3 regions of the Bacillus sp. FJAT-27231 genome follow, and region 1 is predicted to be linked to each of the others. Evidence: predicted binding sites of a transcription regulator. Region 1 holds the regulator's gene; each other region holds the start of a gene.

Region 1 (10,924 bases):
GAATTAAAGGATATTGAATTGATCATTCCGCCGTTAAGCCTTTGTACAGACAATGCAGCGATGATTGCAGCGGCGGGCACAATTTTATACGAACAGGGAAAATTTGAGGATTTGGCTATGAATGGTTATCCAGGATTGGATATTGAACAATCATAAAAGTGAATCGCTAACAAAAATTCAAAAGGACTGGTCTCTTGTGAGGGACCAGTCCTTTGTTTTGTTCACAAACTGTGGATAGTTTGTGAATAAGTTAATTATGTTGTGGAAAAAACTTTATTTCTGTCGATGAAAATCTGTGTGTTTTGTGGACAAGTCCAATTAATTTTGTGGATAGTGTGTAAAAGTAAATTAGAACCCCAAAAATAAGCATGTTATTTTGTGTATAACTCTGTGTATAAAAAGTGAAAAAAATAACTTATTCTTATTATTTCTGTTCTATTCATGAAGAGTTTCCCACTCCTGCATAAGTTTCTCAATTTCTGATTGACAAGATTCCACCCTTTGCTGAAGCTCTAAAGACTTTTCATGGTCTTGAAAAACTTCCGGCTGGCAAAGCAGGTCTTCTGCTTCCTCTACTTCCAACTCCAGACTTTCAATTCGTTCTTCTATTTCCTCAATACGCCGGCGCTTCTGCCGTTCTTTTTTCTTTTGTTCCTTGTCGCTGTAATAGTTAGACGAATCGGCTGGTGTTGTTTCTTCTACCTTTGGCAAAGCAGTTTTTTCAAGTTCGGCCAGCTCTTTTTGTTCTTGTTTTTTAGCGACATAGTAGTCATAATCGCCAAGATATTCCGTCATGCCGCTACTGGACATTTCAATTACTTTTGAAGCGATGCGATTAATGAAGTAGCGGTCATGAGAAACGAATAAAAGGGTACCGGGATAATCGATCAGCGCATTTTCCAACACCTCTTTGCTGTCTAGATCCAAATGGTTCGTTGGCTCATCTAGAACAAGGAAATTAGATTTCTGCATCATTAGCTTAGCAAGGGCCAATCGTGCTTTTTCTCCGCCACTTAACGCATGGACAGGCTTTAGGACATCATCGCCCGAGAATAGGAAGTTGCCAAGAATCGTCCGGATTTCTTTTTCATCACTAGATGGGTAATCATCCCACAATTCATTTAACACCGTTTTATTAGACGTTAAATTCGCTTGTTCCTGGTCATAATATCCAATAGACACATTTGCTCCGAGAGAAAAATTTCCGGCTAATAACGGCAATTTATCGACAATGGTTTTAAGAAACGTCGATTTTCCTGCCCCGTTTGGACCGACTAGTGCCGTGCTTTCTTCTCGTTGGAGGTATAGATTAAGATTTTTGGCGATTACTTCTTTGTCATAGCCAATCGCTAAATTATTTACTTTCAATACTTCATTGCCACTTTGTTTTTCAATTTGAAACATGATATTAGCAGATTTTTCGTCACCATCGGGCCGGTCTATCCGTTCCATGCGCTCAAGCTGCTTGCGTCGGCTTTGGGCTCGTTTTGTTGTGGAGGCCCGGGCAATATTGCGTTGAATGAAGTCTTCCAGCTTGGCTACTTGCTCTTGCTGTTTTTCAAACAATTTCATGTCACGTTCATATTGTTCTGCTTTTTTTGTTAAGTACTGACTATAGTTTCCATGGAACTTTTTAATGTGCTGCCGGGAAATCTCATATACCTGATTCACGACTTTATCAAGAAAATAACGGTCATGGGACACTATTAAAATCGCTCCGCTGTAGCCTTGCAAATATTGTTCAAGCCAAGAAAGCGTATCAATGTCTAAATGGTTCGTCGGCTCGTCCAGAATAAGAATATCTGGTTTTGTTAATAAAAGCTTTCCGAGAGCCAGTCGCGTTTTTTGGCCGCCGCTTAAAGTGGAAATTTTTGTTTCGTAATCGAAGTCGCTAAAGTTTAGGCCATGCAGAATAGAACGGATATCTGCTTCAAACTGATAGCCGCCAGATTCCTTAAATTCATTTTGCAGCAAATCGTATTCTTTTGTAACCCGTTCGTACTGGGTCGCATCCTCATATACATTAGGATCCGCCATCTGTTCTTCTAAGCGGCGCAGCTGTTTCTCCATAGTGCGCAAATGTGAAAAGACCGAAAGCATTTCATCCATAATCGATAAGTCCGATTCAAGCCCGGTATTTTGGGCAAGGTAACCGATCGTTACGTCTTTGGGTTTTAAGATATTTCCGGAATCATAGGAAAGAATACCAGCAATTATTTTTAAAAGAGTCGATTTTCCTGCCCCGTTTCTGCCAACGAGGGCAATCCGATCTCTTGTTTGGACTTCAAGTTTAATATTGGATAAGACCATTTCTGCTCCAAAGTATTTCGTAAGCTGTTGCACCTGCAGTAAAATCATTCTTCTCACCTCAATTTTCTACTTATTAGTGTAGCTGATTCTATAGGCATGGGCAATTCTCTTTCACCTTTATGGATGATAGAAAGGATCATAAAGTTCAAAGACAAGCCGTGCAAAATATTGTATGATGGAAGAAGTGATTGAATCAAAAGGTTAAAGAATGGAGCAGCAAGCGCTGGGGGTATAGACATGAACCATGATTCATTAAAGATTCCACAGGCGACGGCCAAGCGTCTGCCTTTGTATTATCGATTTATCCAAAACCTGCATTCTTCTGGTAAACAGCGGGTTTCATCTGCAGAATTAAGTGAAGCGGTTAAAGTGGATTCAGCAACGATTCGTCGTGACTTTTCTTACTTTGGCGCACTTGGCAAAAAAGGCTACGGCTATAATGTCAGTTATTTACTGTCGTTTTTTCGTAAAACGCTTGATCAAGATGAGGTAACAAACGTGGCTCTTATTGGAGTAGGGAATTTAGGTACCGCTTTCTTGAATTATAATTTTATGAAAAATAATAATACGAAGATTCAGATCGCGTTCGATGTAGACGAGGGAAAAGTAGGCTCGGTGATTGGAGATGTCCCGATTTATCATATGGATGATCTAGAAGAGACGCTGGGTTCAAAAGAAGTGCCTGTAGCCATTTTAACGGTTCCGGCAACGGCAGCACAAGGCATTACAGACCGTCTTGTTGACTGTAATATTAAAGGAATATTGAACTTTACACCCGCAAGATTAAATGTCCCGCCGACGCTTCGGGTACATCATATTGATCTAGCGGTTGAATTGCAATCCTTAGTCTATTTTTTAAAGAATTATCCGGAAGCTTCAGAAGAAAAGTCAGAATAGAATTATGCCGAAAAATCGGTTATGATGAAGAAAAGGAGGTGCTGCATAAATGGGATTAAGTGTAGGTAGTATCATTTTAATTGCCGGAGCAGCCATATTGATTTTTGGACCGAAAAAACTTCCCGAGCTTGGACGCGCAGCAGGCGATACGCTAAAAGAGTTTAAGAATGCGACAAAAGGGCTGGCAGAAGACGACGATAAACCAGAGGATAAGAAAGACCCTCAGTAAGGTTAGGATGAATGACAATGAGTCGACAAGACATGACAATATATGAACACATCGGCGAATTGCGAAAACGGCTCATTATAGTAATCGTTTTCTTGTTCCTAGCTATGATTGCCGGTTTGTTCTTAGCTGAGCCGATTATCCGTTATTTACAGCATGCGGACGAGGCAAAGGAATTAACGATGAATGCTTTCCGTGTGACAGACCCTTTGAAGATTTATTTTCAAATGGCATTTGTGATCGCTTTTATATTGACTAGCCCAATGATTCTTTATCAGTTATGGGCTTTCGTTAGTCCAGGGCTGCTGGAAAAAGAGAAAAAAGTAACACTCAGCTACATTCCGTTATCGGTTGTCTTGTTTCTCGCTGGGATTTCCTTCTCTTATTTCGTGCTGTTTCCGTATATCATTCATTTCATGATGAAGCTATCTGGAAACCTGCACATTGAGCAGGTTATTGGCATTAACGAATATTTTCAGTTTTTGTTTCAAATTACGCTTCCATTCGGCATTTTGTTTCAGCTGCCAGTGGTCACAATGTTTTTAACAAGGCTTGGTATCATTACACCGATGTTTCTTTCACAAGTCCGCCGTTATGCGTATTTTATCTTGCTTGTGGTAGCAGGTGTGATCACACCGCCGGATGTAATATCGCAAATTATCGTAATGATTCCTTTGGTGATTCTCTACGAAATTAGCATTTGGATTTCAAAAATCAGCTATAAAAAAACACTGCAGGCAGAAGTAGAAGCAGGAAATACAGAATGAAATAAGGCTGTCCCACAAAAGAGCCGAACTTCCGCAAGGAGCGGAAGTCAGCTTTTGAAGGAACAGCCTTATTTTTTTTCGCTGCTTTTCAAGCGAAAGTGCATAAAGATTAAGCGAATGCCAGAACCAATGTCCATCGTTGCCAGCAGAATGAGCAAGTACGTGAAAAAACCAAATCCGCCCGTGTTCACATCTTGAATCGCTAAATAAGTAAAGAACGCACCAAGGATCAAGTAGAGGATCCCAGTCGTTAACGGTGATTGTTTCATCTAATTCCTCCAAAATCTAAAGCTGTGAGCTTAGAAAAGCCAAGTAGCAAAGCTTTGTATTTGTTCTGCTTCTTTCATCATCCGCTCTAATTCATCCGCATAAAAATATTGTACAACAACGACCAAGGAATTCATGGCAACATGGGCGAATATAGGAACAAGCAGTCTTTTTGTTTTTACATATAGAAAAGCAAAGGTAAATCCCATTGATGAATAAAGAATAATATGTTCGGGTTCGGCATGGGCAAGGGCGAAAATAACAGAACTGATTAAAGCCGACACCCAAAACGGGAACTTTTCATACAAGCTGCCGAAAATAATCTTTCTAAATACGATTTCCTCTAGGATCGGTCCAAAAATAGCTGTAGCAACCATCATAAGAGGTACAAGCTCAATAATGTGAATGATGGTCTCCGTATTTTCAGAGCCCATTTCAATGCCTAAAGCGGTTTCGATCGCAATTGCAATCCGCTGGCCGAACAAAGCTAAAAAGACACCAGCAATGGCCCAAAAGGCAGATTGTCCTGCTGGCAGCGGCGCCATTCGCTCAAGCCGGCTGTTTCTAGCATCTTTCCGTAAAAGAAGCAATACAATAATCAGGGCAGCCATGAAGCTGAAGACGAGCCAGTAGCCGGGAATAAGCTTTTGCAGCGTTTGCGGTTCACCGCCAAGGGCAAGTCCCGCTTTAAATATAAGCAGAGGAGCCACCAAGCCTGTCAGTTGCATTAAAATGTAAACAATTAGAATATAGCCATATGTCTTCTTCAAATGAAAAGAGCTCCTTTATAATAAAAGTGGAAGCGCCTGTCCAGCCGCGACAAGCATATGTCGAGCTGGCGGAGCAGCGTTTTTCAGCCGCACAGCCGGATTAACATATGACCTCGAGCGGCTAGGCGCTGGAACTAGATAACCTTAAAAGTGAAAGCGTGCATTTTTTAATTGTATAGCATTATGGTCAATGGACAATCATGATATGGGCCGCCAAATTGCTAGCGAACCCATCTTTTATAATGCATAGGGCTCAAAGAGTATTTTACTAATAAACAGTTCATCATTCAAACAGAAGCGATTTTCAGTATTTTATTCCATTTGAAAAATGATTTGTAAAAAAAATTACTTCACCCTTGCAAAAAAAAATCATTTTATTTATTATATTAATTGGGTTAGCACTCTTCAGTTGAGAGTGCTAATAAATAAAAATATTACATATATTCCAAGGAGGTTGTTTCACTTGTTAAAACCACTAGGTGATCGCGTAATAATTGAGCTGGTTGAATCAGAAGAAAAAACAGCCAGCGGCATTGTGCTGCCAGATTCAGCGAAAGAAAAGCCGCAAGAAGGTAAAGTTGTAGCAGTAGGCAGCGGCCGTGTGCTTGATAACGGCGAAAGAGTAGCTCTTGAAGTAGCTGTTGGCGAGCGTATCCTTTTCTCTAAATATGCTGGTACAGAGGTGAAATACGAAGGCAGAGAATTATTAATCCTTCGTGAAAGCGACATCCTTGCTGTAACAGGTGAATAATAAACGAATACTTAATGATTAAAAATAATTCAAATAACTGGGGAGGTTTTTCATATGGCTAAAGAGATCAAATTTAGCGAAGAAGCACGCCGCGCGATGCTTCGCGGAGTAGATCAACTAGCGGATGCTGTAAAAGTAACTCTTGGACCTAAAGGACGCAACGTGGTTCTTGAGAAAAAATTCGGTTCACCGCTTATCACAAATGACGGTGTAACGATCGCGAAAGAAATCGAACTGGAAGATGCATTCGAAAACATGGGTGCAAAGCTTGTTGCTGAAGTAGCAAGCAAAACAAACGATGTAGCAGGTGACGGTACAACAACGGCGACTGTTCTTGCACAAGCGATGATCAGCGAAGGATTGAAAAACGTAACAGCAGGCGCAAACCCTGTTGGCGTACGTAAAGGGATGGACCTTGCTGTTCAAACAGCTGTGGAAGCTTTAAAAGAAATCTCTAAGCCAATCGAAGGCAAAGAGTCAATCGCACAAGTTGCAGCGATTTCATCTGCTGACGAAGAAGTTGGCCAATTGATCGCTGAAGCAATGGAGCGCGTAGGCAACGACGGCGTTATCACAATCGAAGAATCAAAAGGATTCACAACAGAGCTTGACGTGGTAGAAGGTATGCAATTCGACCGCGGCTACGCTTCTCCATACATGGTAACGGATTCTGATAAAATGGAAGCCGTTCTTGACAATCCGTATATCTTAATCACAGATAAGAAAATCTCAAGCATTCAAGAAGTACTTCCTGTACTTGAGCAAGTGGTTCAACAAAGCAGACCTCTTTTACTCATCGCTGAAGATGTAGAAGGCGAAGCTTTGGCTACACTTGTAGTGAACAAGTTACGCGGTACATTCAATGCTGTAGCGGTAAAAGCACCTGGATTCGGTGACCGCCGTAAAGCAATGCTTGAAGACATTGCTGTATTAACTGGCGGTGAAGTGATCACAGAAGATTTAGGTCTTGACCTTAAATCTGCGAACATCACTCAACTTGGACGCGCAGCAAAAGTTGTCGTTTCTAAAGAAAACACAACAATCGTTGAAGGGGCAGGAGACTCTGCTCAAATCGAAGCTCGCGTAAACCAAATCCGTGTTCAATTAGAAGAAACTACTTCTGAATTTGACCGTGAAAAATTACAAGAGCGCTTAGCGAAATTAGCTGGCGGTGTAGCTGTGATCAAAGTTGGAGCGGCTACAGAAACAGAATTAAAAGAACGCAAGCTTCGCATTGAAGATGCATTAAACGCAACTCGTGCAGCGGTTGAAGAAGGAATCGTTTCTGGTGGTGGTACAGCCCTTGTGAACGTATACAACAAAGTATCAGCAGTAGAAGCAGAAGGCGACGTAGCAACGGGTGTGAAAATCGTTCTTCGTGCGCTTGAAGAGCCAATCCGCCAAATCGCGTTCAACGCAGGCCTTGAAGGATCTGTCGTTGTGGATCGCTTAAAACGCGAAGAAGTCGGCATCGGCTTTAACGCAGCAACTGGCGAGTGGGTAAACATGATCGAAACGGGTATCGTTGACCCAACAAAAGTAACTCGTTACGCGCTTCAAAACGCAGCATCTGTTGCTTCTATGTTCTTAACAACTGAAGCAGTTGTTGCTGACAAGCCAGAAGAAAACGCTGGCGGCATGGGTATGCCTGACATGGGCGGAATGGGCGGCATGATGTAATCTTTAATTGATAAATGTTTGATTTATCAATGGTTACAGCATCCCCAAAGGTGTTAGTATATCTAGAAAATCACATTAATTTTAAAAACGTGTGATTTTAATTAAGAAAGCACTCCATAAAAATTTATGGGGTGCTTAATTTATTTTGATAATCGATAAGGCATCATTATATAAATAGGTTACTTTTCTTCGATGCATCTTTCTCCATCTAGTTACTATCGTGATTTCTCCAACTATTTTTAACATATAAGTATTTAGTTAACCGGGTGAATATATCAAGTTTGACCCGGTGTTTCTGAATACGGAAAAGAACTCTCCACAAGATGCGCATGACCTGATGGCCCATTAGATAAAGATTATATTAAATAACGAGAAGCGATTGAAAAGCAGAAAAGTGGGATTAACATGTAATCCTGTTCCTAAACCCCTATTGCACGAATGACAAACCATGATTAGGAGCAACGGCGTAGAGAGTGAGGGGGAAGCTGTGGATTAAATTTTCCCTTTTCTGTTAATCTAGCCATCTACTTTGCGGGGTGGAGATTAAAATTGACAAAGGCATAGCCCTCATCATTGTAAGGAATACCTAAACGAGTAATAATTTGTTCTTAATCTTGCTTATGTCTTCTAAAAAGTTCGATGTTCGATTCATCCACCACAATTTTTCGTCTGGAATTATTTTTATTAGGCAGAAGTAATTGATATTCCTTAGTAATGTTTTTCGAATTATAGTACGTTTTTGTGATATGGATAATATTTTTATCAAATTCAAACCTATAAATAGATGGGGAGTTTGTTTTGATGTATTCAATTCCCTCTTTATTCATTGTGTAAATGTTTGGAAGTTTCTTAAATATATAGGGGTTAGAAGGTGGATATCGTCGCTTACAAAGCAAATGGAAGTGAGCGAAAAAAAATGCTCAAGAATAGCTCCCGCGTTCTAGAACACTAATCATTTAGGTGAATATCCTAGTATGGGAGGTGTTTCATATGAGAGACTCAATCAAGCGAATAGCTCAACAGTTTATCGTTTCACACTATCCTGAGGCAGATATAGCCTGGATAGGTGGAAGTGCTGTTTATGGAAATTTAACAACAGAATCTGATATCGACTTAATTATAATTGATGAAACAGAAACACCAAGACTTGAATGTTATCACTTTCTTGGATGGAAAATAGAAGCATTTATTTATACGGCTTTATCTCTAGAGTTTGAATTTCAAATAGCAAGAAATACAGGGATGCCCACCATCATTAAAATGTGTGCCGAAGGTCTACTTGTAGAGGATAAACAAGGTGAAGGAAAAAAAATCCAAAGAGAGGCGAAAATACTTTATGAACAGGGTCCACAACGTTGGGATGAGGACAAAATAAATGAAGTAAGGTATCAAATTACAGATTTTTTGTCAGACTTTAGATGTTCAGAAGAATTTGAAGAAAGTTTATTTATTTTAAATATGTTAATAAATAGGTTAACTGAACTGATTTTAAGGGCAGATGGCTATTGGGTTGGTGAAGGAAAGTGGGCTGCTAGAAGCCTTAAATCCTATGATAAAGACATGTGTAATAAACTAGTTAAATATACAAAAATATATATGAATACAAATGATAAAACTGAACTAATTTCATTCATTCAATCTACACTTGATAATTATGGTGGAGAATTTTTTGTTGGTTATAAAGGATTCTTTTTGTAGACGAAAAATTACTTCTGAAAAAGCAATAGTAATGTAAATGCTCTTTTTACATGTTGGGAATATTTACTTTATCAAAATTTATTAACGCATATTGCTACTTTTAAGAATGTGTTATTATCGCAGATAACAAAAGAAACAATAAAAACCTGCCTCTATCCAAATATTAGGGCGGCAAACCGATAGATGAGTTAGAGGGTAGTGTTCCTTTTTAATGTGAGTTGGCTGATAATGAATAGAGGCAACCCCATCACAAAGACTTTATTATAATAGATGCGATAAAAAGCTGATTTCATTTGAAATTGAAAAATATACGTTAGCAAAATGCTAACATTTTGCTAACACAATCTCATGGAAAACGGTAAATTCATGTTAAAGATGTCATACCTCAAATTCTTAAAAACCTTGATATATCACACTTTCATCACACAAAGTTAAAGATAGTACATATTCTCATTTTACGGGCGGCACGATGTAATTTGTCCTCGATTCCTTGATTGACTTTAAGCAATTGAGGGAGAAATATTCACACTTTGCTAATATACAGGGATTAAAAGAAGGCTTCCCATAAGTTGAATAAACCTATGGGAAGCTTTTTTATGCATAAATTCTGGGTGGTTCCCAGCATCTTATAAATTTAAAAACACCTTATTGCGCCTAAAGATCTGCGACTTCACTTTTCCCTTTCTACTATATGTTCTTATAAAGCTTTTTCATTGTTTAAGTCTCCTAATCAATAATTGGATATAAACCCCAAACGTCCTTTCCTTTTTAAGTGAATAAATAACGAAATACCCATAATGTGATCGTTTTGCGGACTCCAGGTCATGCGGAGGAATAACGAATAGGGAGGAAGGTAGTTTTGGATAACAGTTTCCATAAAAAGGAAAAACGGATATGAAGTGTATACATTGTTTTTGAATGACCCAGTGTATACAATTAAATAAGTCCGAATGAAAGATATTTTTTCATAATGTAGTGCAATTGCAAGAATGGTAAGTAGAATGGAGGAAATATGGGACAGAAGAAAGAAAGATTTCCGTGGTTATATTTATTGCTCCTTTCAAGCGTTAGCTTTATGGGGATCTTATCAGAGTTAGTACCATCGGGAATCCTGACCGAAATGAGTGAAGGTTTGCACGTATCGTATTCATCTATAGGGTTATTAATAAGCGTTTATGCCATTGCATCTGCTGTGGGAACGATTCCATTAATTACCTTAACGATGTCAATGAATAGAAAAAAACTTTTGACGATATTAATGTATGTATTTGGGGTTTCAAATTTAATCATTGCTTTCTCCTCATCTTATTTCCTAACGGCGGCTGCTAGGCTTGTTGGAGGGATCAGTGCGGGTGTATTGTGGCCAATGGTCTCTGCTTATGCTATGCGGCTAGTACCCCCAAAGTTACATGGAAGAGCCATTGCGGTTACAATGTCTGGAAGTACCCTTGGACTGGGAGTCGGTTTGCCGATTATGACAACCGTTGGTACAGGTTTTGGATGGAGAATAGAGTTTGGCGTTCTTTCTGCGATTATTTTTGTCATTGCCATTTTGGGA
Region 2 (10,924 bases), 1.8 Mb from region 1:
AAGCAAAAATACCGATTGTTGCAAGGATTAACGGAATCCATAGAGAGAATACAAATGAGAATCCCCATACAAAGAAGATCGAGCTCATGATAAATGGCACTCCGCTATTATTTGGCATATGAATTTCTTTGTATTCGCCTTTGAATAACTCATGTCCGTTTTTCTTAGCATCCCATAATGGTTCCTCTGAGTTCACTTGCGGCTCAACCGCAAAGTTATAGGATGGAACTGGAGTATGAGTTGCCCATTCAAGTGTACGTGCATCCCAAGGATCGGCACTGATGTCTCTTGAAGCGTAACGCGTACTGTAGTAAACATTATAAACAAGTAATACAAAGCCTGCTGCAAGTCCTAGTGCACCAACAAAGGAGATCATATTTAATAGCCCAAAGCCAGTTGCTTCTGAATAAGTGTACATACGGCGTGCTTGTCCGTCCAAGCCAGTGAAGAACATTGGCATAAACGCAACAAGAGTACTAATAGCAATAATCCACGCTGTCAATTTTCCAATTCGCTCGTTCAGCATGAAACCGAACATTTTTGGCCAATAGTAAGTGAGGCCTGCAAGCATCGCAAAGACAACACCAGGAATAATAACCATATGGAAGTGAGCCACTAAGAACATTGTATTATGATACTGATAGTCCGCAGCTGACATTCCAAGCATTACCCCAGTCACCCCGCCAATTGTGAAAAGCGGAATGAAAAGCATTGAATAAAGCATCGGAGTCGTAATAACGATTTTCCCTTTCCAAAGTGTAAGCAGCCAGTTGAAGATTTTCACACCAGTTGGAACGGCAATCGCCATCGTTGTAATCGAGAAAATACTGTTGGCTAGTGCTCCCTGACCCATTGTAAAGAAGTGGTGAACCCAAACTAAAAATGAAAGAAGGGAGATAATAACCATTGACCAAACCATTGATTTGTAGCCGTATAGATTACGGCGGGCAAAGGTTGAAATAACCTGACTATAAATACCGAAAGCTGGCAGAATCAAGATGTATACTTCAGGATGTCCCCATACCCAGAAGAAGTTCGCCCAAAGCATATCCATCCCGCCGTTTTCAGTTGTAAAGAATTGTGTTCCGAATAGACGGTCCATTGTTCCCATTGCAAGCAACACGGTTAATACAGGGAAAGCAAAGATAATAATCGCATTCGTAATAAGAGAAGACCATGTAAACATTGGCATTTTCATTAATGTCATGCCAGGTGCTCTCATTTTAAGAATGGTCGTCATAAAGTTAATCCCTGTCATCAATGTCCCGATACCAGCAATCTGGATCGCGATCATATAGTAGTTCGTTCCGACAGATTCACTAAATTCATTGCCTGCCAGAGGGAAATAAGAAGTCCAGCCTGCATCAGGAGAACCCCCGACAACGAAAGAGATGTTAAATAACATCGCCCCCATAAAGAATAACCAGAAGCTTAAAGCGTTCAAACGCGGAAACGCTACGTCACGAGCACCAATCTGTAATGGTACAACAAAGTTCATAAAACCGATAATGAATGGCATTGCCATAAAGAGGATCATTACAACCCCATGTGTTGTGAATATTTCATTATAGTGCTGGGCATCCAGCAGCTTGCTTTCAGGAGTAGCAAGCTGGGCGCGCATCATGATCGCATCGACGCCGCCGCGGAATAACATTAACAAAGCAGAAAGCAGATACATAATACCGATCCGTTTATGGTCTACTGTTGTTAACCATTCACGCCATAAATATCCCCATTTTTTGAAATACGTTAAGCCGGCAACGATCGCAACGCTTGTAAGAACAATGGCAACCATTGAGGCATAAATCGCAGGACTTGCATGCGGTATGGCAAATCGATCAAAGAAATCCATACTTTTGTGACTCCTTTCAGGAATAAATTGCTTATCGTATAAGGCTTGTTTAATTGATTGAATGATTACTAATCTTAATGTTGCATGCTTTCATGTTCAGAATGCATACCATCCATGCTGTCATGCTCTGAATGTTCATTGGACTTCTCAGACTCATCAGATGATCCATGGTGATGACCCTCTGGAGCTGGTGAAAAATCTAAGTGAGTTCCAGTGTAAGTAGATTTTCCAAGGTGTCCTGGCTCTAGTAAATCATTAAATTTCTCTTCAGTAAGAGGCTTAGCTGTTTTCTTAACTTCTTTTACCCAATCATCAAATTCATCTTGAGGCATTGCTGTAACATCAAATGTATTTTCAGCAAATCCTTTACCGCTAAAGTTTGCATTTCGGCCCATGTATTCCCCAGGTTCGTCAGCCGCTAAGTGCAGCGTGGTCACCATATCACTCATGGCATATTTTTGTCCTCCAAGCTGCGGAATCCAGAAGCTAGTGATTGGTCCGTAAGAATAAAGTTTAAATTCAAGCGGCCGGTCTGTAGGTATATACAGGTAGTTAACTGTCTCGATTCCTTCCTCCGGATAACTGAAATGCCACTTCCAGTTAGAGGATGAAGCATAAACTACTAATGGCTCTTTATCTCCATATCCTTCAGGACGTGCCTCCACTTTATAGTTACTTTGAACAGATACAAAGGAAAGGTAAGCAACAATTAAAATTGGAATCCCCACACAAATCGCTTCGACAATCGCATTTCCTTCGATATGTGGTGGTTCATAATCCTTCGGTTGTTTGGAAGCACGATATTTGGTTAGCATAAATGCTAATAGCGCGAAAACAGCAATGACAATAAAGGACATAATTCCAATGGATAACATAATGTCTTTGGCTTGTGTCGCAGCTTGAGGTCCTTTAGGGTCGAGGACCAATAATCGATTATCGCAACCGGCAAGCACAGTAGCAATAACAAAAAGTACAGATAAAACAGGCCATTTGAATTTCATAACGTAACCCCTTTCTCCAAGTTTCAAAGAACCGTAGAACTACAAATTGTGAACATATTGTTAACTATTTCACAAAAGTTATTAGTGAGTTCAACATACGTTTCTCTATTTCTTATATCAATTTTTATCTTAGTACCATTGATATAAAAATACAATTGATATTACGCAATGTCACAAACTGTTCATTGTTATCATGGAATAAAAGGGAGTTTAAGGTTATTTTGTAATAGGTTGTGAAAAAAAGCAGAATATTGGCAGTAAAGTAAAGGATAAGAGAATAAAATATTTTGAAATAGCAAACAACAAAAGGGGATGCCTTACTATTAAAGAGAATACGCGGAGAATCCTTTTTATATTGTATTTTATTAAAGTTTTTTGGTAAAGAAGAGGATACTAAAAGGTATCCGATCAATAAAGCAGTCACAAATTTTTCAAACTTTTCTATCGTGCTCTCTGTATACTTGTTTTTAAAGCTGGCAAGACTATCTACTTTCCCCCTGCAAGCGTGAAATGTAGCTTGACAGGTTGAAGCAAGGACCACTTCCTTGCTCTTTAAACTTTCCGTTTTCTAATATTAATGGTAAGTGTTAACGAAATCATTGCTACGATTTTGCCAAATTCTTCAATGAAAAGCGGTACGCCAGTTGGCGTACCGCTTTTATGTGCAAGAGAGACGAATGGTTTGTACAGCCTGTACTTAATCTTCGACAAACACCTCATTTGTATGATGTGATTATTGAAAATCCCGTTTCTGGGTTAGTACGATCTGTGCCCAAAGCCATCACCCCATTGGAGTTTTCGTTCCTTGCCTTATTATAATAACCGGTATTTGCAGAAATATACCTTAAAACATTTATATTTGTTCAATCGGTTCCCTATCCATTTATTCACTTTATAGAAACGTTCTATTGAGACAAACTAAAAACAGCACAGCGAGCTCTGTGCAATACGCACTTCGGAGGGATGATCATGGGAAAAAGTAACAAGTCGAAACGTTTTGTTCAACAAGGCAAAGATTCTGTTGCGCAGCACGCTGAGCGTTTCCCGTACCGAATGACTTACTCTGAAGCAGAAGAAAAGCGCTTCTCAACTGAGAACACAGCAGATAATCCCGATGTGACACTTGGAGGCGTATGATGGGAAGAAATCCTTCAAAAACAAAAATGCAGCAATCCGGACAGCCCAAGCCGCTTAGTGGGTCTCACAAGGTAAAAAACAAGAATCACTCTAGGCAAAATCAAAACAGCGGACATGACATGTAACCGTTCGTTGTTTTGAATGATTTTAAGCAATGAAAGTGCCTCCATGCCGCTATTATCTTGATAGCAAGGTATGGAGGTATTTTTTCTTCTATTTATTTGAACCATCCTTTTTCTCTAGACTGAGAAATGGCTTCAATCCGATTTTTCACATGAAGCTTATCAAAGATTGTGGAAATGTAATTTCTGACTGTCCCGTTTTTGATTTGAAGCTCATCGGCAATTTCTTTTGTGTTTTTCCCTTTAGCTACGAGTGCGAGCACTTCTTTTTCCCGCTCTGTTAAAGGATTTTCCTCCCCATAAAAATCATCCATTAATTCAGGTGCGTAAATCCGCCTTCCAGCCATAATGCTGCGAATAGAATTAGCCAATTCTTCACTGGGGCTGTCTTTTAGCAAATAGCCACTTACTTTCGCTTTTAAGGCCCGCTGAAAATAACCGGTACGGGCAAAGGTTGTCAATATGATGACTTTGCAGCCGAGCCCTTTTAATTCTTCAGCTGCCTCCAATCCGCTTTTTCCCGGCATTTCAATGTCCATAACGCATATATCTGGCTTCAATTGTTGAACGAGAGCAATCGCTTCTTCGCCATTTGCTGCCTTGCCCACTACTTCAATATCCTCCTCAAGGCTAAGAAGAGAGCCCAATGCCCCAAGAAGCATCCTCTGGTCCTCTGCAATGACAATTCGAATCATGTTCATCTCTCCTTCTCCCTTTGTTTTACATCATTTGGTACGGTAATAATGAGGGTGGTGCCATGATCTGAATGAATATCTAAATAGCCATTAACAAATTCCAGTCGCTCTTTCATCCCTAAAAGACCATTTCCCGTTTCAAATGCTTGATCAACTGCAAGCCCCTCTCCGTTGTCTTTTACAGTGATGCGGATATCTTTTTCGGTTTGCTCCATTTTCACTTCACATTTGGTGGCATGACTATGTTTCACTACATTTGTGACGGCTTCCTTTAAACTCATACTTAAGATATTCTCCAAAAACAAGGAAACATTTGCCAACCTCGGGTCTTCCTCACCAACAAACTCAATTTGCGCCGCCTGGAGGATTTGCTTTACAAGGACAATTTCATCCTTCAAGCGAATGCCGCGCATAGAAGAAACCATCTTTCTCACTTCGTTTAAGGCCGTTCGGGCTGTTTGCTGTACATCCTTCAATTCATTTCTCGCCTGCTCCGGATCTTTCGCAATCAGCCTTCCTGCTAAATCGCTCTTCAACCCAATTAAAGATAGTCGCTGTCCTAATGTGTCATGAAGGTCGCGCGCAATTCTTTGGCGCTCTTCCATTTTGACAAGCTCAGAAATACGGTCATTTGCATCTTTTAACTGTTCCTCTAACTGCTCTTGTTTTTTTCGATTATAAATATTAAATGGCAGCAAGATGACGCTGATCCAAACGATGATAATAAAGGGAAGCTGCTTAATGAACAGCTGACTTTGAAGAACGAGATGGTAGTTAAAAGAAACAATCGTGCCAATTAAGTGGATGATATAAAGGGTAATAAATGCAATGCGATTTTTTATGTTGCCGTTGTAATAAGCGATATAAAAAGCAAAATAAACAAACTGGAACAAGATCGTCATCGTAATGGATATACCGATCAGAATACACGTCCATAAGTAGACTGGCCACTTTTTAGACAGAAAGGCCAAGCGGTAAGCAATGAAAAACAAAATAGTAAGCGTAATGCCGATCACGATTCCAATCGTAGAAGAATACTGGAAAATAAAATAAAAAGGCAATAAACTAAGTACGCTCCATATATAAGGAGAAATGCCGGAACCTTTTTGAAAGGTCTTGTACCTTCTTTGCATAATCAAAACCTCATTTTTATGGTAAAAGTAAATCTGTCTTTTTTAGTATAAAGGAATTCAAATAGCTCGTGAATCCTTTCCCTGTTGAAAAACCATGCTTTCACCCAATCTGATTTTTTCAGACAATGAGTGAAAACATGGTTTTCTTCCTCTTTTTTAGTTAAATTTGCAAGGCTCTTTTTTCTTTACTGCGAGCAGCTAATTCCTTTGCTGTCCGGAACGTAACAAACCTTTCACTCTGCTCATCCCATAAACGGAATTTAAGGGAGCTTAAGCTGGTTGCTAATGTGATCGTCGGTACATTTTGCAAAGGAGGCGTATGATTATGAGCTGCTTCTAACTGATAATTAGGCACGCGCGGGCTTAAATGGTGAACATGGTGAAAGCCGATATTCCCAGTTAACCATTGTAAAGGCTTCGGCAGCTTGTAAAAAGAGCTGCCTTCCACAGCTGCTTTCACGTAATTCCATTGTTCATCCTCTTTGAAATAAGAGTCTTCAAATGTATGCTGTACGTAAAAGAGCCAAACGCCGGCTGAACCTGCAATGAGAAAAATTGGTCCTTCTACTAACAGAAAAGCTTCCCAACCGACCGCCCAAATGAGCAGAGAAACAATCGCTGCAATTGCGATATTTGTGAAATACGTATTCAACCGTTCGTTCCAACGGGCTTCTCTGCGATTAAAACGGTTTTCAATCAAGAAAACATATGTTGGCCCTAAGATAAACATGACAAATGGATTGCGATACAACCGATAACCTAATCGCTGCCAGAAAGACGCTTCCATATATTCATCCACCGTCATAACCCAAATATCTCCTGTCCCGCGTTTATCCAGATTACCGCTTGTCGCATGGTGAACGGAATGATTATGCTGCCATTGGTTATACGGGAAGAAAGTTAAAATCCCTGTAATCGTTCCAACAATTTTATTGGCTTTTCTGCTTTTAAAGAAAGAGTAGTGACAACAATCATGGAAAATAATAAAGACCCTTGTCATGAATCCCGCACCGACTACGGCTAAAGCGAGTGTCAGTAAATACGAAACAGACAAGCTTTCATAGGCAAGATACCAGACGAGACAAAAAGGAACAATTGTATTGAGCATTTGTCTGATGCTGGCTGCCGTATTTGCTTTTTCATAAGGAGCTACTTGTTTGCGCAGCCATTTTGAATTTTCTTTGTTCATTTAGTCTTTCCCTTTCCTCTTCATACATTTTATTAACTCTATTATAAGAAAGAATGAAAAAGTTCGGCAGTAGCACGCGTCATATGCGATATATGACAACTGTCATACTTTAAATCATCGTATCGATAAAAAACCAAATAATCATGATAAATTGAATAAGGAATTTAGCAATTGTACCGCTTAGGAAACCAACAAAAGTGGCGAATCCAACCGTCATGGCTTTCTTAGCATCTTTTTGGATAAAAAGCTCTGTTACGAAAACGGCCGCAAACGGAACGAGCAAAATGCCGAATGGCGGAAAAACAAATGAGCCCACAATGACGGCAAGACCCGCTATTCTTTCCCCCCATTCGGACCCTCCATACCTTTTAACAAAATAACTATTCGCCAGAATATCCGCTGTGATAATTAAAACGGTAAACATCCCCATTGCCAGCCAAAAGATGACGGATAACTCCTCGTGATTAATGCCAAAATGATAAAGTAAAAATCCACCCCATAGCAATAAGATGGAAGGGATAATAGGGAAAATCAAGCCAGCAAAGCTAGCAATAAATAAAACAACAATGCCAATCCAGGCAATGGCCTCCATCATACTCACCTCTCCTTTCCTTCATGAATATATTGCGTAAGTTCCTTGTAAATCGCTATAATTTCGTCGATCTTCATCCTCACGAGGCCGCTAGAAGAAGGGGCGACGAAGTCAAGCACTCCCGGCACGATTGACTCAGCCTGCATCCCCCAAGAAACCTTTTTCTTTCCGCTGTATTGCTGGTACACTCCTTTGCCGACAAAACAGACAATCCGTGGTTTATAAAGGGAAATTTTCTTCTTTAATCTTTCTCTTCCTTCACTATATTCTTCTTTCGTTATTTCTTCGGCATTTCGTGTTGGCCGTGCTACTATGTTTGTCAGGCCATATCCTATATCTAATAAAGAAGCATCTTCTTCGGAAGAGTATTTCCTTTCCGTTAACCCGGCTCTATGTAGAATCGTCCAAAAGCGATTATGAGGATTGGCAAAATGGTGGCCAGTTTCACCGGAACGAAGGCTTGGATTAAATCCAACAAATAAAATGTCAAGGTCCTCTCGCAAATGATCTCTTATCGGTTCCAATTTCTCACTTCCTTTATATCAAAATGTTTGATGTTTATTGAATGGTTTATTTACCCGTTTAGTATACGTAAAAGCAAGAAAATGGTTTCAAATAAGAAAAACCGGACGCTTATACGCCCGGCTCTCTCTATCCACGCAGCAACGGCATTGTGCAGCACCGGAATGATCCTCCCGACTTAATAATTTCGGTGATGTCTACTTCAATGACAGTGTACCCTCTCTTAGTAAGCTGCTCATTCACTTCTTTATTGATCGGTAAGCTGAATACTTTTTTGCCGCCAATGGAAAGCACATTTGTCCCAAGGGAAAACTGTTCCTCTTCTGACACTTCAATAAGACGGAACCTCTCCCCTAATAATTTTCTTTCCCGATCGTTAAGCGCTTTTGGAAAGATTAACGCTTCATTTGGGGATAAAATATTAAATACACAATCTAAATGTAAATATTTTTCATTGAAAGGGATTGGAATAATTTCATAATCAGGCAGTTGCGTTTGGAGCTCCTTAACGGTTTTTTCATCCGTTCGGCTGCTGATGCCTATATAAATGGTGTGGCCATTAACGATCACATCGCCGCCTTCAATCGTTCCTTCTGTTAATTGGCAATAAGAACTATGTTCCTGATCGAGCCAATTTTTCAGTATTTCCTCTTCACCCCGACGGATGCCGCTTGCCATACCAGCGATAAATACCTGATCACCGATAGTAAATCCAATATCTCGTGTAAATACTTGCTCAGGATATGCTGGGTGTGGCGGCAGCTCCATTACTTCAATGCCATGCTGCTGAAGAAGACGGGAAAACTGCCGGTGCTGCTTTAATGCGCGCTTTACCTGAATATTTTCTTCTTTAAATTGTTCTTGAGTTTCATTAATAATTTCTTTAATCGCCATATATTGCGGCTGGCAGAGCAATACCTTGCGCAGCCGCTCATATTCACTGCGGCAAGAAGCGACAGGCTGGCTTTGTCTTGAAGCTAATGTCATGATCTTCCTCCTGAGAACCTAGTTTATATGTTCTGTATTCCCTGAAAGGGATAGAGACTAAACCAGTGCTCTCTTAAAGAACAATGACGGTTTATTAACTAAACTTTTTCTTTCGGCCATATTTCTTTTTTTGTTTGGAAACATGGCAGTCATCGCAAATTTGGTATCGAAAATGAGAAGGCAGCTTTTTTCCGCACATTCTGCAAGTTTTGCCTTTACCCGTTTCCCCTGATTGTAAATGTTTATGAACTTCATCGCTTATCATTTGGCGCAGCCGCTCCCAATAGATCGCTTCTGTTTGCCGGCCGAGCCGGTATAAAAATAAAAGATGTAAACCAATGGCTTTATAGGAGAGCTCTAAATCTTCAAGATTCCCTCTTTTTACAATAGGTTCAGGAAGATCCATCCCATTAACGAGTGCTTGCATTGTTGCTACCCATTGTTTTGTCATGCCGGGTTCCTTTGTAGAAAATGGGAGATGCAAAAAGCCATATAGGTCAATCATTGGCATCCGCGCTTCAATTTCACTGCCTTGGATAATTTCGTATAGATAGCGCTCTTGAGAAAGAGCGGCTTTCTTTGTTCCTTTTGGACTCTTGAACCGGTGCCACAATTCGAAAAATATACCGAGGTCGCGATAATAGCGCTGAAAACGTTCGAAAACAGCCGCTGTCGGGGCAATAGCAAATGTTCGGACCGGCTCGTCTTCTTTTTCAAGCAAATAAGTCATCTTTTTAACGTCAGAAGTGAAAGCGACCTTTCCGACAGGGTAAATCCCTTTTCTTCCGGCACGTCCGGCAATCTGCTTCACTTCCTGCGATGTGAGCAGCCTTCTTCGTGTGCCATCAAATTTTTCATTTTTTAAAAAGACAATACGCTGGATAGGTAAATTTAACCCCATTCCAATGGCGTCCGTTGACACAATAACAGACGTTTTCCCTTCAATAAACTGCTGCATCTGCTTTTTTCTCGTTTCCGGCGGCATGCTGCCGTAGATCATGCTGACGGAAAAACGATTTCTCCTTAGCTTGGCTGCTGTTTCCAATACTTCTTTTCTCGAAAAACAAACGAGTGCATCCCCTTTAGCTGTATCGGTTAATTTAAAAGGTGCTGGTTCTACCTTCAGTGGAATGTCACGGCTGTATTCATGGAGCTCGTATTCATTATCACCGAGAAGCTGAATGAGCATGTTTTTCATATTTCGGCTGGCGATAATATGCACTTCAGCGGCACGGGCACCAGTAATGGCTTTGTACCAGGAGAAACCACGGTCTTTATCAGCAATCATTTGTGCTTCATCAATGACGACAACATCGTATAGGTCTTTTTCATGAAACATTTCTACCGTACAGGAAGCGTGACGGGCGTTTGGCTGCACCTTCTCTTCTTCACCTGTTTTTAAGGAGCACATGATCCCTTCTTTGTTTAATTTTTCATATACTTCAAGTGCCAAAAGACGGAGTGGCGCAAGATAAAGGCCACTTTCGGCTTTTTTCATTCTTTGAAGTGCCCGGTGGGTTTTACCAGTGTTCGTTTCACCGATATGAAGAATGTAATGCACGTTTCTTTCGGAGGGAGGATGATAAGCTTGCCCAAAAATTTCTTCAATTTGTCTTTCTTCTTCCTCTTGTCTGCGTTTGATTTCTGCGAGTCTTTTTTCTTTCTTTTGTTCTCTTTCTGCCCGTTGCTGATCA
Region 3 (10,924 bases), 820 kb from region 1:
ATGATTGATATGAACGCTGTGCTCGGAGGACGTGCAACAGTAGGGAAAAACTGCCACGTTGGCGCTGGCGCAGTATTAGCAGGAGTAATTGAGCCGCCTTCTGCACAGCCGGTTGTTCTTGAAGATGATGTATTAATTGGTGCAAATGCTGTCGTATTAGAAGGGGTAAGAATCGGACAAGGATCTGTCGTAGCAGCAGGTGCGATCGTTACAGAGGATATTCCGCCGTTTTCAGTAGCAGTAGGGGCACCAGCAAGAGTGATTAAGCAAATTGACGATAAGACAAAGTCAAAAACAGAAATCATGCAGGAGTTACGCAAGCTGTAAGCAGCATGGAAGAGAAACCGAAAGAAGCACGGGCTGCAGCCCGTGCTTCTTTCTTAAAGAAAGCGAGTGGAAAAAATGGAATACAGTCCGTTTATAAGTATCCGAAGAGACCTTCATCAGATTCCTGAGCTTGGATTTAACGAGTATAAGACACAAAGCTATATTTTGGAATATTTGCGTTCTCTTCCTCAGGAACGTTTAGAAGTCAAAACATGGAGAACAGGCATTCTAGTCAAAATAAAAGGCAAAACAGGGCAGCGTACGATCGGCTATCGCGCTGATATGGACGGACTGCCGATTGAGGAACAGACAGGCCTTGATTTTCAATCCTCCCATCCAGGCTTCATGCATGCCTGTGGACACGATGTCCATATGAGCATCGCTTTAGGGGTGCTAACTCATTTTGTTCATCATGAAATTGATCCCGATCTGCTTTTTATTTTTCAGCCGGCTGAAGAAGGGCCTGGCGGAGCACAACCGATGATAGAGAGTAAAGAGATGAGTGAGTGGCTGCCGGATGAAATATACGCACTGCATATTGCTCCTGAGTATCCAGCCGGAACGATTGCCACAAAAGAAGGCATGTTGTTTGCTAACACCTCCGAATTATTTATTGACTTAACAGGAAAAGGAGGCCATGCGGCTTTTCCTCACGAGACAAAGGATATGGTTGTTGTGGCGGCTCATTTAATTACTCAGCTGCAAACGGTTGTATCTCGAAACACCAATCCGCTGGATAGTGCAGTTGTCACGATTGGCAAGCTAACAGGGGGAACGGTTCAAAACATTATCGCTGAAACCGCTCGCCTTGAAGGAACGATTCGGACGTTATCTGCAGAATCTATGTTAAAAGTGAAAAAGCGTATTGAAGCGCTTGTAAAAGGGATTGAAGTCGGCTTTGAATGCACGGCTGCCATTGATTATGGCTGCAATTACTATCAAGTAAATAATGATCCTGCTGTTTCAGAGCGTTTTATATCTTTTATGGAGCAGCAAGAAGACATTCAGCTCGTTATTTGCAAAGAAGCGATGACGGGGGAAGACTTTGGCTATATGCTAAAAGAAATCCCTGGGTTAATGTTTTGGCTTGGGGTAGGTTCTGATTATGGTCTTCATCATGCTAAGCTAAATCCAAATGAAGAAGCGATTACAGTCGGCATTGAAGCGCTGACGAGATATTTTCATACACTTTCTTAACTGGCTGGAAGTAAGCGTTTTTATTTCACCTGCTGCTCGCTTTTGGGAAAATTAGAACAGTTCTTTCCTTTCAGAGCAGCTGTAGAAGTTATTATTTGGTTGTCAGGAAAGATCATGTTACACTGGATATAAATGATAGCGTTTAAAAAAAGAACAGCAGGGAATAACAGTAAAGGGCATTTTTAAGTTAGGGTAACTAAACGTTTATATTAATTTCTTTTTTAAAATTATTATAAACAACTGTTGACGGTAATGCTTGTATCTATTATAATAATAATGTGATCAGGGAAGTAATTGAGAATAATCTTTTACTTTCTCATTTATAATGAATTTTAATTTTGGAGGGATTTTAGCGATGGCAGAACGCATGGTAGGAAAACAAGCTCCACGTTTTGAAATGGAAGCAGTATTAGCTAACAAGGAGTTTGGAAAAGTAAGTCTTGAAGAAAACATGAAAAACGACAAGTGGACAGTATTATTCTTCTACCCAATGGACTTTACTTTCGTATGTCCAACAGAAATCACTGCTTTATCTGATCGTTATGATGAGTTCGAAGATCTTGATGCAGAAGTAATCGGCGTTTCTACAGATACTATCCACACTCACTTAGCATGGATCAACACTGACCGCAAAGACAACGGTCTTGGCGATCTTAAATATCCATTAGCTGCTGACACAAACCATGTTGTAGCTCGTGAATATGGCGTACTAATTGAAGAAGAAGGAGTTGCACTTCGCGGATTATTCATCATCAATCCAGAAGGCGAGCTTCAATACCAAGTAGTAAACCACAACAATATCGGCCGTGATGTAGATGAAACTCTTCGTGTTCTTCAAGCGCTTCAAACAGGCGGACTTTGCCCTGCAAACTGGAAGCCAGGCCAAAAAACTCTGTAATCTTTCTTTGCGGAGACATCATTAAGCATAATAAATTTAGAGGCCTAACTTACTTGTTAGGCCTTTTTTAGAAACAAGGAGGCTATTCAAATGAAACTTAGAGAACCGATGCCAGAATTACAAGGTGCAACTGAATGGTTGAACGGTGAAGTAACGAAAGATGAGCTAGTCGGAGAAAAGCCAACACTTATCCATTTTTGGTCTGTCAGCTGTCATCTATGTAAAGAAGCAATGCCAAAAGTAAATGAATTCCGTGATGAATACAGTGACAAGCTTAATGTCGTAGCTGTACATATGCCTCGTTCTGAAGATGACCTTAATTTAGAAGAAATTAAGTCAGTGGCAGCAGAACATGGAATTACACAGCCGATTTTCGTAGACAGCGAGCATAAATTAACAGAAGCATTTGAAAATCAATATGTTCCTGCTTATTACGTATTTGATAAAGATGGCAATCTTCGTCATTTCCAAGCTGGAGGCAGCGGCATGAAAATGCTCGAAAAACGTGTAAATCGCGTGTTAGATGAAATGGAGAAAAATGCCCAATAATAAAAGAAGCCAGCTAATGAGCTGGTTTTTTTATTAAGTGAGTTTGTGAAAAAAGTCACAAAATCTTCATCAAGAAAGGGACTTTTCCTTGGGCCAAGCGTTTAGAATAGAGTGAATAGGAAAAATAAACTGAAGATGTAAAAATAAGGAGGGCTCTGTATGGAACTGGATAGTGTCATGCTCAGCCGGATGTTGACTTCAATGACATTAGCATTTCACATCATTTTCGCTACGATTGGTGTAGGGGTTCCGATCATGATTTCGATCGCTGAATTTATTGGGATTAAAAGAAATGATCCGTATTACTTATTGTTAGCACGGCGCTGGGCCCGGGGCTTCACGATAACAGTCGCTGTAGGCGTTGTAACGGGAACGGCTATTGGCCTTCAATTATCGCTCCTTTGGCCGAGTTTCATGGAAGTGGCTGGACAGGTCATTGCTTTGCCTTTATTTATGGAAACATTCGCTTTTTTCTTTGAAGCGATCTTTCTTGGCATTTATTTGTACACATGGGATCGGTTTAAAAACCGTATGACACATTGGATTTTAACAATTCCCGTGATGATCGGCTCTTCTGCGTCAGCTTTGTTTATTACGACAGTAAACTCATTCATGAATACGCCGCAAGGATTTGAATTGAAAAATGGAAAAGCGGTTAATATTGATCCGATTGCTGCGATGTTTAATCCTGCTACTCCATCTAAAGTCTTTCACGTATTAACTACGTCTTACATGACTGCTGCTGCTGTACTGGCAGCCATCGCTGCTTTTGCTATTATGAAAGGAAAACGCAGTCAGTATGAAAGAAAAGCTTTGCGGCTGACGATGATTTGTACCTTTATTTTTTCTATCTTGACTGCTGTTGCTGGAGATATATCAGCTAAGTTTTTGGCCGAAAAACAGCCTGAGAAGCTGGCAGCTGCAGAATGGCATTTCGAGACAGAAAAAAATGCCGATTTAATTTTGTTCGGTACGCTTGACGAAAACAATGAAATAAAAAATGAAATTCGTCTCCCGGGATTTTTAAGCTTTTTAGCTGGCAGCTCGTTCGATACGAAAGTCATTGGATTAAATGAATTTCCAGAAGATGAGCGTCCGCCATTATGGATTCATTACATGTTTGATCTGATGGTTTCAATCGGTTTCTTCGTTCTCGCCGTTTCAGGTGTTTATATTTTAATGGATAAAATTAAACGGTTTAACGAGTTAAACAAACCGTTGCTATGGATGATTACCGCTTCTGGCCCGCTTGCGATGCTTGCGATTGAATTCGGTTGGATCTATGCGGAAGTAGGACGTCAGCCATGGATATTGAGAGGGTATATGAAAGTATCGGAAGCGGCCACTACTGGTGACGGAGTCGGGCTTACGTTTATTTTGTTTGCTCTTCTTTATCTAGTGCTTGGCGTACTTTGTGTCATCGTATTAATTCGTATGTTTAAGAATACGCCGGCAGAAGCCGAACTGGAAAAACGTTTCCCAAACCTTTGAATAAATAGAGGAGGATAAGAGGCATGAATTTAGAACTTCTCGGTATTACAGTTCTCTGGACGTTTTTATATGGTTATCTAATCGTTGCGTCCATTGATTTCGGTGCCGGCTTTTTCGCTTATTATGGGAAAATAACGAAAAAAGACCATTTAATTAATGACTTAATCTCCAGATATTTATCGCCGGTCTGGGAAGTAACAAACGTCTTTTTTGTCTTTTTCTTTGTCGGAATAGTTGGCTTTTTTCCTAGTACGGCCTATTATTTCGGAACGGCCCTGCTTATTCCTGGCAGTATAGCGATCATTTTGCTGGCTATACGCGGGTCTTTCTACGCCTTTAACAATTACGGTTCGAAAAATAATATTGTTTACTTATTTTTATACGGAGCGACGGGTTTATTGATTCCCGCCTCACTTTCGACTGCTTTGACGATTTCTGAAGGTGGATTTCTTAACGTGGAAGGCAACAAGGTGACATTTTTGGCAAAAGAGCTGCTTACAAGCCCTTATTCTTGGAGTGTAGTCGCGCTGTCTATCGTGTCTGTTCTGTTTATTAGCGCTACTTTCTTAACTTACTACGCAGATCGGGCAAATGATAGGGGAGCGAGAGCTATTCTTCGTAAATTTGCTTTATTGTGGAGTCCTCCAACCATCCTGGCGAGTCTGCTCGTGTTTGTGTCCCTCCGGGAACATAACCCTGAGCATTTTCAAAAGGCTGTTAGTGGGTATTGGTGGATGTTTGCTATGTCTCTTGTTTGCTTTATGATGGCATCGTATTTAATTTATGTAAGAAAACATTTTGGGACGGCTTTTATTATGGTGATGCTGCAATTTTTCTTTGCTTTTTTTGGTTATGGTGCGTCCCATTTGCCTTATATTTTATATCCGCATGTTATCTTGCATGAGAGTGTCACAAACGAAACAATGGCGATGGCGCTTGTGATCGTGTTCATACTAGGGCTCTTGCTGCTAATTCCATCCCTTTACTTGCTGATGAAGCTATTCCTGTTTGATGCGGACTATGTAAAAGGGAAAAAACAATAAGTATAGGTATCGTATAGCGTTATCTTCTGTGTTAGAATGGTCAGGTAATGAAACTTCGATGAACTAGTGGGGGAATGTACGTGAAAAAAGAATTTGTCGTAATAGGTCTCGGTCGTTTTGGCGGCAGTATATGCCGGGCGCTTTCAGAGCAAGGAATGGAAGTAATGGCGATCGATGTGGATGAGGACCGAGTCAATGAATTTGCTGCTATTGCCTCACATGCCGTTGTAGCTGATACAACGGATGAATCGGTGTTAAAAAGTCTTGGTATCCGTAATTTTGATCACGTCATCGTAGCAATTGGTGATGATATTCAGTCCAGTATTTTAACAACGTTAATGTTAAAAGAAATTGGTGTGAAAAAGGTTACCGCAAAAGCGCAAAATGATTATCACGAAAAAGTACTTAGAAAAATTGGAGCCGATCACGTTGTCCATCCAGAGCGGGATATGGGACGGAGAATTGCCCATAATATGATTTCTAATAATGTACTTGATTACTTAGAGCTGTCTGATGAGCATTCTATTATGGAAATTGTAGCGAATAAAGTGTTGGCAGGAAACTCATTAATCGATTTAGATATCCGTGCACGATATGGTATTAACATTGTTGCGATTAAAAGAGGAAGAGAGATCTTTGTGTCTCCGCAAGCAGATGAAAAGATAGCCGAGGGAGACATCTTGATCGTCATCGGTGCTGACTCAGATATTAACCGTTTCGAACAAAAAGTAATGAATGCTTAATGGAAGTATCGATATAATCGTTCCATTTGTATAAATATATTACCTATAAAGAACTTCCGGCTATTCAGCTCGGATGAAACCTAAAGATGCAGCTGCGTGCTGCATCTTTTTTATAGGGAAATAAAAAGGCTGCCTCTCGTGTATGGCAAGAGGCAGCCTTAAATAGTAGATGATTGAATTAAACTTCCATAATGATTGGAAGGATCATCGGGCGACGCTTTGTTTTCTCATAAAGGAAAGGAGCGAGAGTGTCGATGATTTCATTTTTAATCTCCGACCATTGAGTTGTTTTTTGGCTGAGAATACGATGGATATGTTTGTTTAACATGCTTTGCGCCTCGTAAATTAAATCGCCTGATTCACGCATATAGACGAAACCTCGTGAAATGATATCAGGTCCTGCTTCTACTTTATAGGTTTCCATGTTAATGCTCACTACAACGATAACGAGCCCTTCTTCGGATAGAATACGACGGTCACGTAAAACAATGTTACCGATATCGCCAATACCGCTTCCATCAATATAGACGGAACCAGAAGGGACTTTGCCAGCGAGCTGAGCGGAATCTTTGCTAAGAGCCAACACTTCTCCATTATCCATAATAAAGCAGTGATCTTCAGGAACGTCGCAGTCAACAGCGAGTTGAGCGTGCATTTTCTGCATTCTGTATTCTCCGTGAATCGGCATGAAAAACTTAGGTTTGATTAAGCGCAGCATGAGTTTTTGTTCTTCTTGGCTTCCATGGCCGGATGTATGAATATTGCTTAATGAACCGTGAATAACATCAGCTCCTGCACGGAAAAGCGCGTTAATGGTCCGGTTTACACTGATTGTGTTGCCGGGAATAGGCGAAGATGAAAATACAACTGTATCACCTGGCTGAATTTGAATTTGCCGGTGAGTACCGTTAGCGATCCTAGATAGGGCAGCCATTGGTTCTCCTTGACTTCCTGTACAAAGAATGGTTACTTGATCAGCGGGCAGTCGATTGAGCTGCTGGTTATCAACAAAGGTATCTTTTGGACAGCGAATGTAGCCTAAGTCTTGTCCGATATTAATGGCGGCTTCCATGCTTCGTCCAAATACAGCTACCTTTCGGCCATTTTCAACAGCTGCTTCTACCACTTGCTGCAATCGATGAATGTTAGAAGCAAACGTAGCGAAAATAATCCGTCCTTCTACTTTTCGGAAAATGTCTTGAATGCTGTCACCGACCCGGCGTTCAGACATTGTAAAGTTCGGTACTTCACTATTTGTACTGTCGGATAGGAGGCAAAGCACGCCTTCCTTGCCGATTTCAGCCATTTTAGTTAAGTTAGCTGGTTCTCCAACCGGTGTAAAATCAAATTTAAAGTCACCCGTGTGTACAATGTTTCCCGGAGGCGTCTTCACGACAATGCCATAGGAATCTGGAATGCTGTGCGTTGTACGGAAGAAAGTGACCGATGTTTTTCTAAATTTGATGACATCATCTTCATGAATTTCATGCATCCTCGTTTGACGCAATAAACCATGCTCTTCCAATTTGTTCTTAATTAAGCCCAGTGCCAATTTTCCACCGTAGATTGGAACGTTCACTTGACGAAGTAGATAGGGAATACCGCCGATATGGTCTTCATGCCCATGGGTAATAAATAATCCTTTGATTTTATCAACGTTTTTCTCTAAATACGTGTAATCGGGAATGACGTAGTCGATACCAAGCAATTCGTCTTCGGGGAATTTAATGCCGGCATCGATTAAAATGATCTCATCCTGAAATTGTACTGCATAGGTGTTTTTTCCGATTTCACCCAAACCGCCAAGGGCAAAAACAGCTGTTTGATCATTTTTAACGGCTTTCATAAATTAAAGCTTCTCCAATCGGTAATTTGGCGACTGTTGTTCATAAGCTAGGTACGGTCCTTCAATCGCTTGGACGTATTCGATATTATAAGGGCGGTTTTTCAGTGACTGACGCACTTCCCGTTCTGAAGCAGCTTCTGTGTAAAGGGTTCTCGTGTTTTCACGTATCGTTACTTCACTTCTGTTTTCTTGATAATACACTTTAAAAATCATTTGGTTCTCTCCTTGTCCGATTAATATATCAAAACTGCACACCTAGAAAGATTCTAGGGCAGCTCCTCTCGTTTTTAGTGCCACATTTGGGCAGTTTGTTTTGCTTTTGGTGTTTCGTTGCAACGACCAGCGGCTAGTTCCGGCTCCTCTATGCGATAAGTCGACATCGAATCGCTTCCGCTTTTCGTGTCTAGCTCCGCCTCCTTGCCCCTCAAGGTCATAAACCGATCTGGCTGTGTGGCCGAAAAACGCCACTTCGCCATTTCGTCTTATGCTTGTCGGGGCAGGGCAGTCGGCTCTGCTTTTCTTGTCTAGCTGCAGCGGCCAGCCCGTACGGCGGTTTCGGTCTCTCTGTCGGAGTCAAAGGACGACTCCTTGTTGAGCCCTCCAACCTCCTATCGGGCTAATCAGGCCGCTTCCGCTTTTCTTTATTATAAAGAATGTTTGGTTTTTTTTCATGTTTTTCATATTCCTGCTTCTGCTTTAGATAGGAATAGACGATAATTTTCATATTTATACACAAAGACAGCCCTTCATAAAGGAAGGGCTACACCATTCTTTATTATGCGATTGATTTTCTTCTGAGCATGTCTCTCCACTGTTTGGCAAGCTTCTTTTTTAGCTTTTTTAACATAGTGGATCACTCCTTACGGTTATTTTAACATACATTTGTTTAAATAAAAAGAGAAATGGGAAGCCGTCCGTCACCTATTCGTTAGTATGGGTAGAATGGTCATTGATTAGGAGTGGTAATAAACTCCAAAGATACCGGTTCGTTGACTTTAATAAGGAGTTAAGGTAGCGTGAGAGGGGAAAATATGTGACAAGGAGCTGTTTGCGTGACAAAAATAGTATTTTTTGATATAGACGGAACCTTGCTGGATCATGATAAACAGTTACCGGCGAAGACAAAGGAAGCGGTTCAACAGTTAAGAGATAAAGGGGTTTACACAGCGATCGCTACTGGACGAGCACCGTTTATGTTTGAGGAGTTGCGGAAGGAGCTTGATATTCATTCGTTCGTTAGTTTTAATGGCCAATATGTGGTGTTTGAAGATCAAGTGATTTATTTGAATCCCCTGGCCGCTGACTCACTTGACCGGTTAAATCAATATGCAAGCGAGCAGGGGCATTCTCTTGTTTATATGACGGAAGAAATGATGAAAGCAAATCGTCCTGATGATACATATGTACAGGAAAGTCTCTCCACGTTGAAATTTCCTTATCCGGGGATCAGCCCAGATTTTCATAAAGAAAATGACTTATACCAAACGCTCATTTTCTGTGAAGAAGCAGAGGAAGAAAGGTATCGGAAGGGTTTCCCTGAATTCACGTTTATTCGTTGGCATCCTTACTCTCTCGATATTCTTCCAGCAGGAGGATCGAAAGCAGAAGGAATAAAAAAAATGATGGAACGTCTTGATTTTAAAATGGAGGATGTGTATGCATTCGGTGACGGATTAAACGACATTGAAATGCTAAAGCTTGTAGGTACTGGGGTAGCTATGGGCAATGCGCTTCCGCCTGTAAAGGAAGCAGCAGATATGGTGACAACGGATGTAGCAGAAGACGGCATTTACCTCGCTCTTAAAAAGCTAGAGCTTCTATAGAGCGCTGATCCAGCTCTAACATAACCCTTTATCACAACATAGCCGCAGGCCGTTAGTTGTTCAACGGCCTGCGGCTAGTCGTTTTAGCAGTTTATTGACATTCAGGCACAGAGAAGGCTCGGCTTTTAACGTTCAATCGGCACGGAGCCTTCAACGACTGAAAAAGGATTTTTCGAATCGATATGATCGTAAAACATAACGCCATTTAAATGGTCAATTTCATGTTGAGCTACAATAGCGGGCATTCCCTTTAAGCGAAGCTTTATTTCTTTTCCTTCAAGGTCAATGGCTTTTATCGTTACTCTCGCATATCTGTGCACATATCCAGGAACATCGCGATCTACTGATAGACAACCTTCACCAGAGAGTAAGTAAGCTTTTTCTACAGAGTGACTTACAATTTTGGGGTTAATTAAAGCGTGGCTGATCAGTTTCCCCTGTTCATCGTGAACTTGAATGGCGATGATGCGTTTTGTCAGGCCAATCTGTGGAGCTGCTAGTCCAACACCAGGCCGTAAACCGAATTTTTTGGCTGTTTCTGGATCTTGGCTGTTTTGTACATATTCGAGTAATTGTTGAGCGGTCTTTTTATCTTCTTCACTTGGCGGCAAAGCCACATCCACTGCTTTTTCCCTTAAAGCCGGATGACCTTCCCGAACAATATCTTTCATCGTAATCATCATACGTACCTTCTTTCTTTAAGACAATCTCTACGGAATAGTTTATCAAAAAAACAGGTCGTTGTTAATGAAACAGGCTAATGTTTTAACAGAGACAAATTAGGCTATGTAAGAAAAACAGATGAGTAATACATAAAGGCAGAGTGTGAATGCAGAGGGAGGGAGAAATGAAGAAAAAGTCGATTGTCTCTTTTATGATAGTGGTGATTTTGTTAACAGGCTGTGGAGGCTCACCTGAAGAAAAGGCGGTCGCAATCTTTGAGAAAACGGCAAAAAAAGAAGAGGAATCAGTGAAACAGCAGGAGTCCCTGAAAAAACTTGAGAACA

What was found. Region 1 encodes Rex, which represses fermentation and respiration genes when NADH is low (regulators of the CRP and FNR family bind a similar motif). Its sites were predicted from a motif close to TTGTGAAATATTTCACAA; they were not measured.
Region 2: the regulator Rex is predicted to act here: its motif matches at 2,911-2,928, upstream of qoxA (cytochrome aa3 quinol oxidase subunit II).
Region 3: the regulator Rex is predicted to act here: its motif matches at 3,015-3,032, upstream of AC623_RS05315 (cytochrome ubiquinol oxidase subunit I).

Annotation. Positions count from the first base shown of each region.
Region 1 covers NZ_LFZU01000001.1:294,441-305,364, forward strand. Annotated here, with positions in the region: gene tsaD (tRNA (adenosine(37)-N6)-threonylcarbamoyltransferase complex transferase subunit TsaD) at 1-156, shown strand, start outside; gene AC623_RS01510 (ABC-F family ATP-binding cassette domain-containing protein) at 436-2,358, opposite strand; gene AC623_RS01515 (redox-sensing transcriptional repressor Rex) at 2,548-3,207, shown strand; gene AC623_RS01520 (twin-arginine translocase TatA/TatE family subunit) at 3,257-3,436, shown strand; gene tatC (twin-arginine translocase subunit TatC) at 3,454-4,200, shown strand; gene AC623_RS01530 (YdiK family protein) at 4,269-4,469, opposite strand; gene AC623_RS01535 (CPBP family intramembrane glutamic endopeptidase) at 4,500-5,237, opposite strand; gene groES (co-chaperone GroES) at 5,701-5,988, shown strand; gene groL (chaperonin GroEL) at 6,043-7,668, shown strand; gene AC623_RS01550 (nucleotidyltransferase domain-containing protein) at 8,659-9,366, shown strand; gene AC623_RS01555 (MFS transporter) at 10,379-10,924, shown strand, end outside.
Region 2 covers NZ_LFZU01000001.1:2,062,817-2,073,740, forward strand. Annotated here, with positions in the region: gene qoxB (cytochrome aa3 quinol oxidase subunit I) at 1-1,852, opposite strand, end outside; gene qoxA (cytochrome aa3 quinol oxidase subunit II) at 1,927-2,853, opposite strand; gene AC623_RS21450 (hypothetical protein) at 3,406-3,564, opposite strand; gene AC623_RS21745 (hypothetical protein) at 3,823-3,990, shown strand; gene AC623_RS09640 (small acid-soluble spore protein P) at 3,990-4,115, shown strand; gene AC623_RS09645 (response regulator transcription factor) at 4,208-4,807, opposite strand; gene AC623_RS09650 (sensor histidine kinase) at 4,810-5,940, opposite strand; gene AC623_RS09655 (fatty acid desaturase) at 6,101-7,129, opposite strand; gene AC623_RS09660 (DUF456 domain-containing protein) at 7,239-7,724, opposite strand; gene mug (G/U mismatch-specific DNA glycosylase) at 7,727-8,245, opposite strand; gene AC623_RS09670 (dimethylarginine dimethylaminohydrolase family protein) at 8,373-9,230, opposite strand; gene AC623_RS09675 (helicase-related protein) at 9,325-10,924, opposite strand, start outside.
Region 3 covers NZ_LFZU01000001.1:1,118,614-1,129,537, forward strand. Annotated here, with positions in the region: gene dapD (2,3,4,5-tetrahydropyridine-2,6-dicarboxylate N-acetyltransferase) at 1-327, shown strand, start outside; gene AC623_RS05300 (N-acetyldiaminopimelate deacetylase) at 403-1,524, shown strand; gene ahpA (biofilm-specific peroxidase AhpA) at 1,880-2,422, shown strand; gene AC623_RS05310 (TlpA family protein disulfide reductase) at 2,513-2,971, shown strand; gene AC623_RS05315 (cytochrome ubiquinol oxidase subunit I) at 3,131-4,462, shown strand; gene AC623_RS05320 (cytochrome d ubiquinol oxidase subunit II) at 4,486-5,505, shown strand; gene AC623_RS05325 (potassium channel family protein) at 5,586-6,248, shown strand; gene rnjA (ribonuclease J1) at 6,427-8,094, opposite strand; gene AC623_RS05335 (DNA-dependent RNA polymerase subunit epsilon) at 8,098-8,307, opposite strand; gene AC623_RS05340 (hypothetical protein) at 8,382-8,570, opposite strand; gene AC623_RS05345 (Cof-type HAD-IIB family hydrolase) at 9,147-9,917, shown strand; gene def (peptide deformylase) at 10,043-10,597, opposite strand; gene AC623_RS05355 (YkyA family protein) at 10,765-10,924, shown strand, end outside.